DNA from 2 places in the Streptomyces kanamyceticus genome. Region 2 is predicted to be linked to the other one. Evidence: riboswitches for the same ligand, from Rfam matches in the RefSeq annotation. Region 2 holds a riboswitch; the other holds the start of a gene.

Region 1 (7,004 bases), 2.6 Mb from region 2:
CGTGGTCTCCTGGTGGACCAGATACGACCCGATGGCCTCACCGCCGATCGCGGCCTCCACCGCCTCGGCCACGAGGGCCGGGTAGTAGCCGCTGCGCTCGATCGCCGCGCGCAGCCCCTGGGTCGTCGTACCGGTCTTTGCCATGCCCTCCATCCTACGGCCCGGCGCGGGGCGCACGGTGCCCCGTGGCGGCCCCGGTGCCCGGCGGGCGCGCTCGGGCGTCCCGCTCAGTAGCCGGGCAGGGTGCGCGGCCCGAGATCGTCGCGGGCGGGCGGGGGCGCCAGCCGCACGGAGGCGCCGAGCACGGAGATGCCGTGCGGGGCGACGACTACGGGCTCCAGGGAGACGCCGACCACCTCGGGGTGGTCGTCGACGAGCCGCGAGACCCGCTGGAGGAGCTCTTCGAGTGCCGGGGTGTCCACGGGGGCGGAGCCGCGCCAGCCGAACAGGAGCGGCGCGGTCCGGATGGATCTGACCAGGGACGCGGCCTCCCGGTCGGTGACCGGGACGAGGCGGTGGGCGGTGTCCCCGAGCAGCTCGGAGGCGGCGCCCGCGAGGCCGAAGGAGAGCACCGCTCCGGCCGCCGGGTCGATGACCGCGCGCACGACGGTGTCGACGCCGCGCGGGACCATCCCCTGGACGACCGGCCGCAGCTCGGCGGGCTTGCCGAAGGTGTCGGTCAACTCCTGGTAGGCCCTGCGCAGTTGCTCCTCGTCCGCGAGATCGAGCCGGACGCCGCCGAGGTCGGCGCGGTGGCGCAGGTGCGGGGCCGTGGTCTTCAGGGCGACGGGATAGCCGAGCGTGCGGGCGGCCGCGGCGGCCGCGTCCGGACCGGGCGCGGGCAGGGCGTGGCGTACGCGAATGCCGTAGCGCCCGAGCAGCTCGTGGGCGTCGTCCTGGCCGAGGGTGGCACCGCGCGGATCGTCCTCCCCGGCAAGCAACTCCCCGATCCGCTCGGCGGCCCCGCCCTCGTCGATGTCCTCGTACTCATGAACCCGCCCGGGCTCGGCGGCATCGCGCCGCCACTGCGCGTACTTGACGGCTTCGGAGAGGGCACGGACGGCCCGCTCGGCGGCGGGGTAGGCGGGAATCCGGTACTCATCCGAGAGGGGTTCAGCCGCTGCTGTTGTGGGCAATCGTCCCGCTGGGCGAGTGGGGTCTCCCCTGCTCGAGCGAAGCCGAGAGCTTGGGGAAGGGTGGGCACAACCCCCGGCTCCGAGTACCGGGACGGCGGCATCGGGCCGGGTACTAGTAGCAGCAGCCAACGCACCCGCGAGCCCCCCAAGCTCGACATGAACCACGGCAACCGGCTTGGCAGGGCACCCCGCGGTCGCGGCCCGCAACTCCGTGGCCAGGGTCTCGGGGTCGGCAGCGACCCCGTCCTCCCGCACCCACGGAATCGCGTTGACGATCACCGCATCACACGCGTCGTCCGCCAGCGCCTCGGCGAGCGCCGCCCGGAAGTCGGCAGGCGTGGCCCCGGTCGTCAGATCGCGCGGCGGCAGCGGCCGAAGCCCGTCGGCGACGCACGCGTCGTACGTGAGGAGTCCGAGGGACTCGGAATTGCCGAGGATGCCCACGCGCGGCCCCGCGGGCAGCGGCTGGCCCGCGAGGAGCAGCCCCGCGTCGACCATCTCCGTGACCGTGTCGACGCGGATGACGCCCGCCTGGCGCAGCAGCGCGGAGACGGTGGCATGCGGCAGCCGCGTGGCCTGCACCGCGTGCCCGGTCGGCGCGATGCCGCTGTGCCGGGCGCCCTGCACCACGACGAGCGGCTTGGCGGTCGCCGAACGGCGGGCGAGGCGGGTGAACTTGCGGGGGTTGCCGATGGTCTCCAGGTACATCAGCGTGACGTCGGTGTCCGGGTCCTCGTACCAGTACTGGAGGACGTCGTTGCCCGACACGTCCGCACGGTTGCCCGAGCCCACGAACGTGGACAGGCCCGCGCCCCGCCGGTGAAGGCCGGACAGCAGGGCGATGCCGATCGCGCCGGACTGCGTGAACAGGCCGATCCTGCCGCGCACGGGCGCCTCGGGCGCGAGGGAGGCGTTGAGCCGCACCTCCGGAGAGGTGTTGATGACTCCGAAGGCGTTCGGGCCGATGATGCGCATGCCGTACGACCGCGCCTGGCGCACCAGTTCGCGCTGCCGCTCGCGCCCGTCGGCGCCGCTCTCCGCATAGCCCGCGGAGATCACCACCAGGCCCTGCACGCCGCGCTCACCGCACTCGGCGACGACCTGCGGCACCCGGTCGGCGGGCACTGCCACGACCGCGAGGTCGACCGGTTCGCCGGGGTCGATGTCCCGCACGGAGCGGTGGGCGGGCACTCCGTCGAGCTCGCCGTCGTCGTCGAACTCGCCGTTCACCGCGTACAGCCGCCCGGCGTATCCGGCCTCCTGGAGGTTGCGCAGCACGCTGCGGCCCACCCCGCCGGGGGTGCGGCCCACGCCGACCACGGCGACCGAGCGGGGCGTCAGGAGCCGCTGCACGGACCGCGCCTCGGCCCGGTGCTCGCGGGCGCGCTGCACGACGAGCGAGCGGTCGGTCGGCTCCAGATCGAATTCCAGGCGTACGACGCCGTCCTCGAAGCTGCGCTTCTGCTGATAGCCCGCGTCCGTGAACACCTTGATCATCTTGGTGTTGGCGGGCAGCACCTCGGCCACGAAGCGGCGGATGCCGCGCTCCCTGGCGACGGCCGCGATGTGTTCGAGGAGCGCGGAGGCCACTCCCCTGCCCTGGTGGGCGTCCTGCACGAGGAAGGCGACCTCGGCCTCGTCGGCGGGCGCGCTGGCGGCCATGCCGCGCCCGTCGATGCGGTCGTAGCGCACGGTGGCGATGAACTCGCCGCCGACGGTCGCCGCGAGCCCCACCCGGTCCACCTGGTCGTGATGGGTGAACCGGTGCACGTCCTTGGCGGAGAGGCGGGGGTAGGGCGCGAAGAACCGGTAGTACTTCGACTCGTCGGAGACCTGTTCGTAGAAGCTGACCAGACGGTCCGCGTCCGCGGCCCTGATGGGCCTGATCCGGGCGGTGCCCCCGTCGCGCAGCACCACATCGGCTTCCCAGTGGGCGGGATAGTCGTGCCGATCCTGCTGATCCGACGGGCTCTGCATGGGGCCAGGGTACGGGTCGCGCGTCCGCTGGGGCCGGGGCAGGCTAGGACAGGTCGAAAGGCGGCCGGGAGCGGGACGTACGTCCGGCAGAGCACCCGTGACGGCATGAGACACTGGTCTAGACAAGTGTGAAACACCTGGAAGGGCAGCAACACATGGCTGAGCGCCGCGTCAACGTCGGCTGGGCCGAGGGCCTTCACGCCCGACCCGCCTCCATCTTCGTCCGCGCGGCCACGGCCGCCGGCGTCCCCGTGACGATCGCCAAGGCCGACGGCAACCCGGTCAACGCCGCCTCGATGCTCGCGGTGCTCGGCCTGGGCGCCCAGGGCGGCGAGGAGATCGTGCTCGCCTCCGACGCCGAGGGCGCGGACGCCGCCCTCGACCGCCTGGCGAAGCTCGTCGCCGAGGGCCTCGAGGAGCTCCCGGAGACGGTCTAGGACACGTTCCACGAAACACGTCGATGGGGTCACCCGGAATTCCGGGTGACCCCATCGACGTATTCCCCATCAATGCATGCGCGGGGAAACAAAAAGACAAAGAGGGAAAGGGGAAAGGGCCTCTTTTTGGGCCTCTCTTTGCGTACGTCTTGTATACGGCGCCCGTGTTAATTCGGGAGCGCCGCCGTGTTTACGGCAGGTTGCACTTCGCTCACACCGTCGCCCCGCACCGGTGGGCGCAATCGGTACGCGCCCTTCGCCCGCTCCACGTGCGCCGCGGTCAGCGCCCTGGCGCGCTCCGCGTCCCCGCGGGACACCGCGTCGACGATCGCCGCCCGCTCGGACCACGACTCCGGAGAGGCCGCCCGGGCCTCCACGACGTACATCCAGTCGACCTTGCGCCGCAGCTGGGTGAGCAGCACGCCGATGCCGGGGCCGCCGGACGCCTGGGCGAGCGTCTCGTGGAACCAGCCCACCAGCGAGCGCAGATCCTCCCCCTGCCCGCGCCGTGAGCGGTCCTGGCCGAGCCTGACCAGGCCGCGAAGGACCTTGAGGTGCGCCTCGGTGCGGTGCTGCGCCGCGCGCGCCGCCGCGAGCGGTTCCAGCAGCGCCCGGACCTCCAGGAGGTCGGCGGCCTCCCGCCCGGTGGGCTCGGCCACGCACGCGCCCGCGTGCCTGCGGGTCACCACGAAACCCTCCGCCTCCAGGGTGCGCAGCGCCTCGCGCACGGGAACGCGCGATACTCCGTAGCGTCGCGCGAGGAGTTCCTCGGTGAGCCGGCCGCCCCGTTCATGGACGCCGGAGACGATGTCGTCCCGGATGGCCGTGCAGACCGATTGCGCGGGAATGCGCATGACCCAACCTCCGCCTTAATCCCCGCGAAACGCGGTCGATTGACGCTCGCCCGTCGACTCTATTGCAGGGCGCGGTGATTTCCGACGGCGGGCCGAAATTCATGGATGCCTTTTGGCCAAGACGAAAGCCCCGGCTCCAGTGGAGCCGGGGCTTTCGGTGCGTCGCGGAGGGGGCGGGTCAGACGTTGACGCCGTGCCCGCGCAGGTACGCGATGGGGTCCATGTCCGAGCCGTAGTCGGCGCCGGTGCGGGCCTCGAAGTGGAGGTGGGGGCCACTGGAGTTGCCGGTGGAGCCCGAGAGGCCGATCTGCTGGCCCGGGGTGACCGTCTGGCCGACGGTGACGCCGAGGGACGACATGTGGCCGTACTGGGTGTACGTGCCGTCGTTCATCTTGATGACCACGTTGTTGCCGTAGGCGCCGCCCCAGCCGGCCTCGACGACGGTGCCGGAGCCGACCGCGTGGACCGAGGTGCCGGACGCGGCGTGGAAGTCGATGCCGGTGTGGCTGCCGGAGGACCACATGGCGCCACCGGTCTGGTAGCCCGTGGAGACGTACGAGCCGGAGATCGGGGCGACGAAGGTGTTCAGGCGCTTGCGCTCGGCCTCGCGGGCGGCGCGCTCCTTGGCCTCGCGCTCCTCCTTGGCCTTGGCCTTCGCCTTGGCCTCGGCCTTGCGCTTCTCCTCGGCGGCCTGCTTCTTGGCGGCCTCTTCGGCCTTCTTCGCGGCAGCGGCGTCGTCGGCGGCCTGCTTCTGCGCGGCGGCCTGGGCGTCGACGCTCTCGGCGAGCGAGTCGCCCACGGAGATGGCCTGGGTGAGGCCGGTGTGCTCGACGGCGGCGTCTTCGGCGGCGAGCGCCGGAGCGGCCAGGCCTCCGATGACACCGGTGGTGGTGAGCGCGGCGACGCCCGCTACGTTCGCGGTGGTACGCGTGAGGCGGCTCGGACGACGGTGCTTCCCGGTGGCACGGGTGAACGCCATGAAGCGGCTGATCCTTTCCTTCCTTCTCGCCTACCGGGTTAGCTGACGGGTTCGGAGCAGGAAGGTCTCCTACGAGTTCCTCGCCTCGCGGCAAGGTTCCCGATTCACCCCAGGGGACGTGTGGGTCCCCGGCTCCCCTGGCTCGCGCCGTACGGGGACTCGGCGATGACTGTCCGGTGCCGCGGATGCGACGTACTGCGTGACGGACAGCCGGATTGAAGCTAAACGGACCGTCTTTCAATCGACAAACAGAACTAGCTTTTTGTAGCGCACGCCACAGGGCAGACAGGCAACCTCCATATGAATTCGGACATATGGGGACCCCAGCGGCCACTTCGGCCACCGGGGTCCCGATATGTCCTGACTGCCCCTCAGCTCGTGACGACGGTCACTTCGCCGATCCCGAGCGCCCTGACGGGCTCCTCGATCTCCTCGGCGTCGCCGACGAGGATCGTCACCAGGCGGTCCTCCGGGAAGGCGTTCACGACGGCCGCGGTGGCCTCCACGGTGCCGGTGGCGGCGAGCTGCCGGTACAGCTGCGCCTGGAAGTCGTCCGGCAGGTGCTGCTCGACCTGGTCGGCGAGCGTGGCCGCCACGGAGGACGCCATCTCGTACTTGAGCGGGGCCACGCCCACCAGGTTCTGCACGGCCACGTCACGCTCGGCGTCCGTGAGGCCCTCGGCGGCCAGCGTGCGCAGCACCTTCCAGAGGTCGTCGAGCGCGGGTCCGGTGGACGCCGTGTCGACCGAGCCGCTGATGGCGAGCATCGCCGCACCCGAGCCGTCCGGCGCGGAACGCAGCACCTGGCCGAACGCCCGTACGCCGTAGGTGTATCCCTTCTCCTCGCGCAGGACGCGGTCCAGGCGCGAGGTGAGGGTGCCGCCCAGGCAGTACGTACCGAGCACCTGGGCGGGCCAGACGCGGTCGTGCCGGTCGGCGCCGATGCGGCCGATCAGGAGCTGCGTCTGCACCGCGCCGGGGCGGTGCACGATCACGACGCGGCCGGTGTCGTCGGCGGTCACCGGGGGCACCGGACGCGGCTGGGCCGTGTCGCCGGTCCAGGCGCCGACGGTGTCGGCGAGGACGGCGTCCAGATCCGTCCCCGTGAGGTCGCCGACGATGACGAAGGTGGCCGTCGCGGGCCGGACGTGCTTCTCGTAGAAGGCGCGCACGGCCGCCGAGTCGATGGCCGCGACCGTCTCCTCGGTGCCCTGGCGCGGCCGCGACATGCGCGAGGTCGCGGGGAAGAGCTGCCGGGAGAGCTCCTTGGCGGCGCGGCGGGCCGGGTTGGCCGCCTCGTGCGGGATCTCGTCCAGGCGGTTGGCCACCAGGCGCTCGATCTCGCTGTCCGCGAAGGCCGGGGCGCGCAACGCGTCGGCGAGCAGGCCGAGCGCCTTCGGGAGCCGGGAGACCGGGACTTCGAGCGACACGCGTACGCCCGGGTGGTCGGCGTGCGCGTCGAGCGTGGCGCCACAGCGGTCGAGCTCGGCGGCGAACTCCTCGGCGGAGTGCTTGTCGGTGCCCTCGTTGAAGGCCCTCGCCATGATCGTGGCGACGCCGTCGAGGCCCGCGGGCTCGGCCTCGAGAGGCGCTTCGAGGTGGATCTCGACGGCGACCACCT
Region 2 (7,004 bases):
CGGCCCACACCAGGTCGCACCCTCACCGCGCTGCGGGAAGCCTGAGTGCAGCGCGGTGAGGTGCTGGGCGCACAGTCGGCGGGAGAGCGAGCGGTGGGGCAGCGAGGAGGACGCGACGGTGGCCGTGGGGGGAGACGCGCCGACCGGATCGACGACAGCGGCGCCACCGCGCACGAGGGGACCTTCGTGCGGGCGCTGCCCGTCCTGCTGCTGGTCGTCGGAGTGGCGTACGACGCGCTGACACCGCCCGAATTCACCGCGGCGCCCCTGTTCACCGCGGCCCCGCTGATCGCCGCGCCCTTCTACTCGCTGCTCAACACCGTCCTGACCGGCGCGGCGGCGTCGGTCGCCGTCCTGCTCCTGCACTACGGAAACTCGTCCGACAGCACGGTCGAGACGGTCACCGAGCTGATCACCGTGATGACGGTCGCGGGGCTCGCGATCGTCATCAACCGCGTGGTGCGCCGCGGCAACGCCAGGCTCGCCACCGCGCGCTCCATCTCGGAGGCCACCCAGCGCGCCGTCCTGCCCGAACCGGATCCGCGCATCGGCGGCCTGGACATCGCGGCACGGTACGAGGCCGCGCAGGCCGACGCGTTCATCGGCGGGGACCTCTACGCGGTGCAGGACACCCCGCACGGCGTACGGCTCATCGTCGGCGACGTACGGGGCAAGGGCATGGGCGCGGTCGCCGCCGTCGCCGTGGTCATCGGCGCCTTCCGGGAGGCCGCCGAGCAGGAGGCCACGCTGGAGGCGGTGGCGCAGCGCCTGGAGCGCGCCCTCGCGCGGGAGGGCACCCGGCGCGAAGGGCTCGACGCGTTCGAGGGGTTCACCACCGCGGTCCTCGGCGAGATCCGGCACGGCGAAGGCGTCGTACGCCTCATCAACCGCGGCCACCCGGCGCCGCTGCTGCTGCGCGGGGACGGTCGCCTCTGCGTGCTCTCGGCGAGCGAGCCCGCGCTGCCGCTCGGCATGGGCGATCTGGGTACCTGGCCGGACCGGGCGGACGAGTCGGAGTTCCCGCCCGGCGCGACGCTGCTCTTCTACACGGACGGCCTCTCCGAGGCGCGTGACGTGGCGGGCGTCTTCTACGATCCCGCGGACCGGCTCGGCGGCCGGATCTTCCCGGGCCAGGACGGTCCGCACGTGCTGCTGGCCACGCTCGTGCAGGAGGTGCGGCGGCATACCGGGGGCGGGGCGACGGACGACATGGCGCTGCTCGCGGTGCGGCGGCCCGGCGTACGGCAGGGGGAGGTCACCGACGGTGAGTGAAGCGCACCCCTCCGCATAACAACTGACGTACTGTCAAGTGAATGTGAAGTTCCGGTGTGGGCGGATCCGGGGTCAACTCGCCCCGTTCCTCACCCCCGTGTCCCGTTAAGTACGGGCCAAGAGCGTTAACGATCAGTCGGAACGGCTTGGAATCCGCCCCCGCTGTCTATTAACGTTCGATAACGCAGCGCGGTCGTCCCAGCCGTCACTAGAGGCGGCTCCGTGCGCACGCGCCTAATCCCGCAAGGGAGCCGGGGAACCACCAACTTGGGGTGAATCGGGCCTCTGTGCATCCGTGCCAGATGTCCGTAGGAGACCTTCCTGCTCCGAACCCGTCAGCTAACCCGGTAGGCGAGAAGGAAGGAAAGGAGTGCGCCCCCGTGGCGTCCAACCGCCCTGCCCCCCAAGCCCCGTATGTGCCGAATGACGACGACTTCGGTGGATACGACCAGGATTCCTGGGAGGAGTGGAACCCCACCGAGGAGTCCATTCGTCCCGTCCGCGGCAGGCACCGTGTGCACAAGAAGGGCGGCGGGCTCGCCCGCAGCTCCACCGTTCTCGGCGTCGGTGTCATAGCCGCGGTCGGCGCGGGCGGCATCGCCACCGCGCAGGGCGGCAAGCCGCCGGTCGCGATATCCATGCCCGACCTGCCGGGCGTCGGAGCCGTCGCCGACTCGCTTCCCGATGCCAAGTCCCTGCCGGGCGTGGGCTCCTTGATGTCCGACGACTCGTCGGACTCCTCGGACGCGAGCGCCCGCACCGCCGCCGCGCCGCTCACCGCCGCCGGTGTCAGCACCACCGACGCCGAGCAGGGCACCACCGACGCGGGCGAGGCACTGCGCTCCCGCATCATGAAGCAGGCCGAGAACCAGCAGCACCAGGCGGACGACGCGGTGCGCGCCGAGGCCGAGCAGGCCGCCGCCAAGAAGGCCGCCGAAGAGGCCGCCGCCCAGCAGAAGGCGGCCGAGAAGGACGTGGCGGCCAAGGCCGCCGCCAAGAAGAAGAAGGAAGAGGCGGCCCGCAAGGCCAAGGCGGAGGCCGAGCGCCTGGCGAAGCTCGCCAAGAGCTACGTGATCCCCACCTCCTCGTACACGCTGACCTCGCACTTCGGCGACTCCGGCTCCATGTGGTCCTCCGGGCACCACACCGGCCTCGACTTCGCGGCGCCGACCGGCACGCCGCTCAAGGCCGTGCACACCGGCACCGTCAAGGAGGCGGGCTGGGCGGGCGCGTACGGCTACCGCACCGTCCTCGAACTCGAGGACGGCACGGAGATCTGGTACTGCCACCAGTCCTCGCTCAACGTCAGCGCGGGCCAGAAGGTCTCCACCGGCGACGTCATCGGCCGCGTCGGCGCGACCGGCAACGTGACGGGGCCGCACCTCCACATGGAGGTCCACACGGCCGACGGCACGGGGATCGACCCGCTGGGCTGGCTGCAGGGCAAGGGCCTGAACCCCTGACGTACGGCTGGAACTTCTGACGTACCGCTGGAACTTCTGACGTACCGCTGGAACCCCTGACGCGCCACCAGAACTCCGGTGGTCCTGGCGACAACCCCCCGACGCCAGGGCCGCCGGTTTGGTGGGCCCTACACGGAATTCCGTTTCCGGTGGGCGCGTTGAGCAGCACATGACTTCTCTTCGCACACTCGGCGCCTCCGACCTAGAGGTCTTCCCGCTCTCCCTGGGCGGCAACGTCTTCGGCTGGACCGCCGACCGGACCGCGTCCTTCGCGGTCATGGACGCCTACGCCGCGGCGGGCGGCAACTTCATCGACACCGCCGACGCGTACACGGCCTGGATCGACGGCAACGAGGGCGGCGAGTCCGAGACCCTCATCGGCGAGTGGCTCGCCGAGCGCGGCAACCGCGCCGACATCGTCGTGGCCACCAAGGTCGGCGCCCACCCCGAGTACAAGGGCCTGTCCGCCGACACCATCAAGAGGGCCGCCGACGCGTCCCTGCGACGCCTCGGCACCGACTACATCGACCTCTACTACACGCACTTCGACGACACGTCCGTGCCCGTGGAGGAGATCATCGGAGCCCTCGACGAGCTGGTGCGGGCGGGCAAGGTGCGGGCGATCGCCGCCTCGAACATCAGCCCGGAGCGGCTCCAGGAGTCCCTCGACCTCTCCGACCGCGAGGGCCTCGCGCGCTACGTCGCGCTGCAGCCGCACTACAACCTCGTCTCCCGCGACACCTACGAAGGCCGCCTCCAGGAGGTCGCCTCGCGCTCCGGCCTCGCCGCCGTCCCCTACTTCGCGCTCGCCGCGGGCTTCCTCACCGGCAAGTACCGCCCGGGCGTCAAGGTCGAGAGCGCCCGCAGCGGACGCGCCGAGCAGTACGTCGGCACCGAGCGCGGCGACCGCGTCCTGACCGCGCTCGACGAGATCGCCCGGACGCACGGCGTCCAGGTCCCCTCGGTGGCGCTCGCCTGGCTCGCGGCCCAGCCCACCGTGGCCGCACCGATCGCCTCCGCGCGCACGCTCGAACAGCTGCCCGCGCTGCTCGCGGTGGCGGACCTGGAACTGACGGCGGCCGAGCTCGCGACGCTGACGGCGGCTTCCGCCTGACGCGGCAGGTGCGTCAGGAGCGGTAGGGGTTGTACGCGGGGTAGCCGTACGCCGGGTAGGGCCCCGGCTGCCCGTACGGGGCGTGGCTGTAGGGGGCGTACGGCATCGGCATCACCGGCAGCATGACGGGCGCTGGTGGTGCCGTGGCCCGCGCGGCGTACGCCAGTGAGGGCCTGGCCAGCTCGCGCCGCTCCCAGAGCTGTTCGAGCAGCTCCCGCTCCCGTACGACGAAGTCGGCCCCGGCCCGGCCGCTCCTGCCCCGGTGCCGCAGGCGCGCGAGCGACGTCGCGTACGCCTCGTACTCCACGACCGTGCGCCCCGCGGCCTTGCCCCAGGTGTACGAGGCGTAGTCGCGGGCCAGGCCGCGGGCGCGCATCGAGCCGAGGGCGAACGGTTCGGGCGGGGTGAGCCAGCCCGCCGCCACGTACACCGGGAGCTCGGCACGGATCGTGCGCAGTTCGCGCTGCCGCGTCCAGATCGCCAGCCAGGTGAGCAGCCCGAACGAGGGCAGCATGAAGAGCGCGTACACGGTGAAGAAGCCGTACTGCCCGAAGACCGCCGAGCCGTTCCACAGCGCGTGCATGCCCATCGCGAGCAGCAGTCCGGCCAGCGGGAGCAGCATCCTGCGCAGCCGCTGGCGGTGGGCGCTGAGCGCCGCGATGCCGAAGCCGATGCCGGTGAAGACGGTGAAGAGCGGATGCGCGAACGGCGACATGACGACGCGTACGAAGAAGGTCGCCGCGGTCACCGATGCCAGGCCGCTCTCGCGGCTGAGCTGGTCGGTGACGAAGGCGTTGCCCAGGTAGAGGATGTTCTCGGTGAACGCGAAGCCGGTCGCGGTCACCCCGGCGATGACGACGCCGTCGACGATGCCGGTGAAGTCCCGTCTGCGGAAGAGGAAGACGAGCAGTACGGCCGCCGCCTTCGCGCTCTCCTCGACGACCGGCGCGATGACGGTCGCGCCCAGGGTGTCCGCGCTGGTGGGGTCGGCGGTGGTGGTGGCTATCCAGCGGATCGCGAAGCTGTTCGCGACGATCGCGATGAGCGCGGCCGCGCAGGCCCCCCAGGAGAAGGAGAAGAGGAGGTTCCGCCAGGGGCCCGGCGCCACCCGGTCCAGCCAGCGGAACGCGGCGACGAGCAGCGGCACGGGGACGACCGCGAGGCCGAGCCCCACCAGGAAGCCTTCGGTGCCGGTCTGCTCCCTGACCAGGGCGAGGATCACCAGGCCCGAGAGGGCCAGCAGCGTGACGAGCGCGGCCACCCGTATCGCGCGCCGCTGCCACCAGTGGGCGCGGCGGAGCTCCCCCGGGGCGGGCGCCCCGGCGGGGAGAGGTATCGGATACGGAGGACTGGTGGCCACTCGTTGACCCTAACGAGGGATGCGGGTGGCCGCGACGGTGCCTCAGTGCCGCTCGGCGGTGGCCACCTTGCGGAAGAGCAGGTCGTGGACGACGTGGCCCTTGTCCAGGCCCTGGCCCTCGAAGCGGGTGAGGGGCCGGAAATCGGGCCGTGGCGCGTAACCGCCGTCGGCCTGGGTGTTCTCGAAGTCGGGGTGCTCGGTGAGCACCTCCAGCATCTGCTCGGCGTACTCCTCCCAGTCCGTCGCGCAGTGCAGCAGCGCGCCGGGCTTGAGGGAGGGCGCGGCCAGCGTCAGGAACTCCGGCTGGATCAGGCGGCGCTTGTGGTGGCGGGCCTTGGGCCAGGGGTCGGGGAAGTAGACGCGCAGCCCGTCCAGGGACTCGGGCGGGAGCATCTCGCGGAGCAGGATGATCGCGTCACCGTTGGCCACCCGGACGTTGCTCAGGCCGCCGCGCTCGGCGAGGCCGAGGAGGTTGCCCTGGCCGGGGGTGTGCACGTCGACGGCGAGGATGCCGGTGTCCGGGTCGTCCCCGGCCATCTGGGCGGTCGCCTCGCCCATGCCGAAGCCGATCTCCAGGACGACGGGCAGGCCGGACGGCGTGCCGTCCTCCGCCGCGAACAACTCGGCGAGGTCCAGCGTGCGCAGCCCGTCGATGTCCAGGCCCCACTTGGGCCAGAGCCGCCGCAGGGCGTCCCCCTGGCTGGTGGTCACCCGGCTGCGCCGAGGCTGAAAACTACGGATCCGCCGCTCGTGGTGCGACCCCGCGGGATCGGGCTGCGGCCCACCGGGAAACCGCGGCGCAACCTGCGGACGACCGGGCGGCCGGGGGGCTTCGGGGGCATGGGATGAGTCAGACACAGTGCGGCAATTTTACGGTGCGGATGGCGGGGGCTTGGCGGGGGCGCGGTGCGGGTTGGTGGGCTTCGCCAGGGGCACGGCGCCGGTGGGCCCCGTAAGGGGCGCGGGGAACTGCGCGCTCAGCCACAGCGCACCCGCAGGGAAACAAGCACCGGGGCGCCCCGTAGGGGGCGCGGGGAACTGCGCGCCAAGCCACAGCGCACCCGCAGGGAAACGAGCACCGGGTCGCCCCGTAAGGGGCGCGAGGAACTGCGCGGCCAGCCACAGCGAGCCCGCAGCGTCGCACGACCCCACCCGCTCAAGCCCGCAACACGCCAAGCGCCCGCCGAGCAACCTCCCTCCCAATAGGGAGAGACGCCGTCGCAGCAGGCGAGGGCGCGTTCAGCACATGAACCGCCCGCGGCCCCTCCCGGATGAGAAAGTCATCGACCAGCGTCCCGTCCCGCAGCACCGCCTGCGCCCGCACCCCGGCGGGATGAGGCACCAGGTCACCGGGATCGACCGCGGGCAGCAGCCTCCGCACCGCATCGGTGAACGCGGACTTGGAGAGGGAACGCCGCAGCTCACCCGCCCCGTACCGCCAGTGGCGGCGGGCTATGTGCCAGGAGCCGGGCCACGCCAGGGTCCCGGCGAGCTCACGGGGACGCACGACCGGCCACCGATACCCCTCGCGGGCGAGCGCCGGCACCGCGTTCGGCCCCACGTGCACGCCCCCGTCGATGCCCCGGGTGAGGTGCACGCCGAGGAAGGGGAAGGCCGGGTCGGGCACGGGATAGACGAGGCCGCGCACGAGCTCGGGCCTGGCCAGTTCGTAGTACTCCCCCCGGAAGGGCACGATCCGCATCCGCGGGTCGTCGCCCGTGCGGCGCGCGATCTCGTCGCAGTGCAGCCCCGCGCAGTTCACCAGGGCCCGGGCCCGCAGCACCGCCCCGTCCGC

The links. Region 2 has a riboswitch for cyclic di-AMP ahead of CP970_RS22800 (M23 family metallopeptidase). Riboswitches for the same ligand answer to the same signal wherever they lie in the genome.
Region 1: another riboswitch for cyclic di-AMP. It lies ahead of CP970_RS10935 (M23 family metallopeptidase); the one in region 2 lies ahead of CP970_RS22800 (M23 family metallopeptidase).

Annotation. Positions count from the first base shown of each region.
Region 1 covers NZ_CP023699.1:2,756,580-2,763,583, forward strand. Annotated here, with positions in the region: gene CP970_RS10910 (DUF5998 family protein) at 1-144, opposite strand, end outside; gene CP970_RS10915 (bifunctional acetate--CoA ligase family protein/GNAT family N-acetyltransferase) at 228-3,113, opposite strand; gene CP970_RS10925 (HPr family phosphocarrier protein) at 3,269-3,550, shown strand; gene CP970_RS10930 (GntR family transcriptional regulator) at 3,718-4,404, opposite strand; gene CP970_RS10935 (M23 family metallopeptidase) at 4,583-5,383, opposite strand; cyclic di-AMP (ydaO/yuaA leader) riboswitch at 5,397-5,558, opposite strand; gene CP970_RS10940 (M16 family metallopeptidase) at 5,755-7,004, opposite strand, start outside.
Region 2 covers NZ_CP023699.1:5,334,695-5,341,698, forward strand. Annotated here, with positions in the region: gene CP970_RS22795 (PP2C family protein-serine/threonine phosphatase) at 94-1,272, shown strand; cyclic di-AMP (ydaO/yuaA leader) riboswitch at 1,494-1,641, shown strand; gene CP970_RS22800 (M23 family metallopeptidase) at 1,653-2,735, shown strand; gene CP970_RS22805 (aldo/keto reductase) at 2,905-3,849, shown strand; gene CP970_RS22810 (PrsW family intramembrane metalloprotease) at 3,863-5,209, opposite strand; gene trmB (tRNA (guanosine(46)-N7)-methyltransferase TrmB) at 5,252-6,067, opposite strand; gene lhgO (L-2-hydroxyglutarate oxidase) at 6,366-7,004, opposite strand, start outside.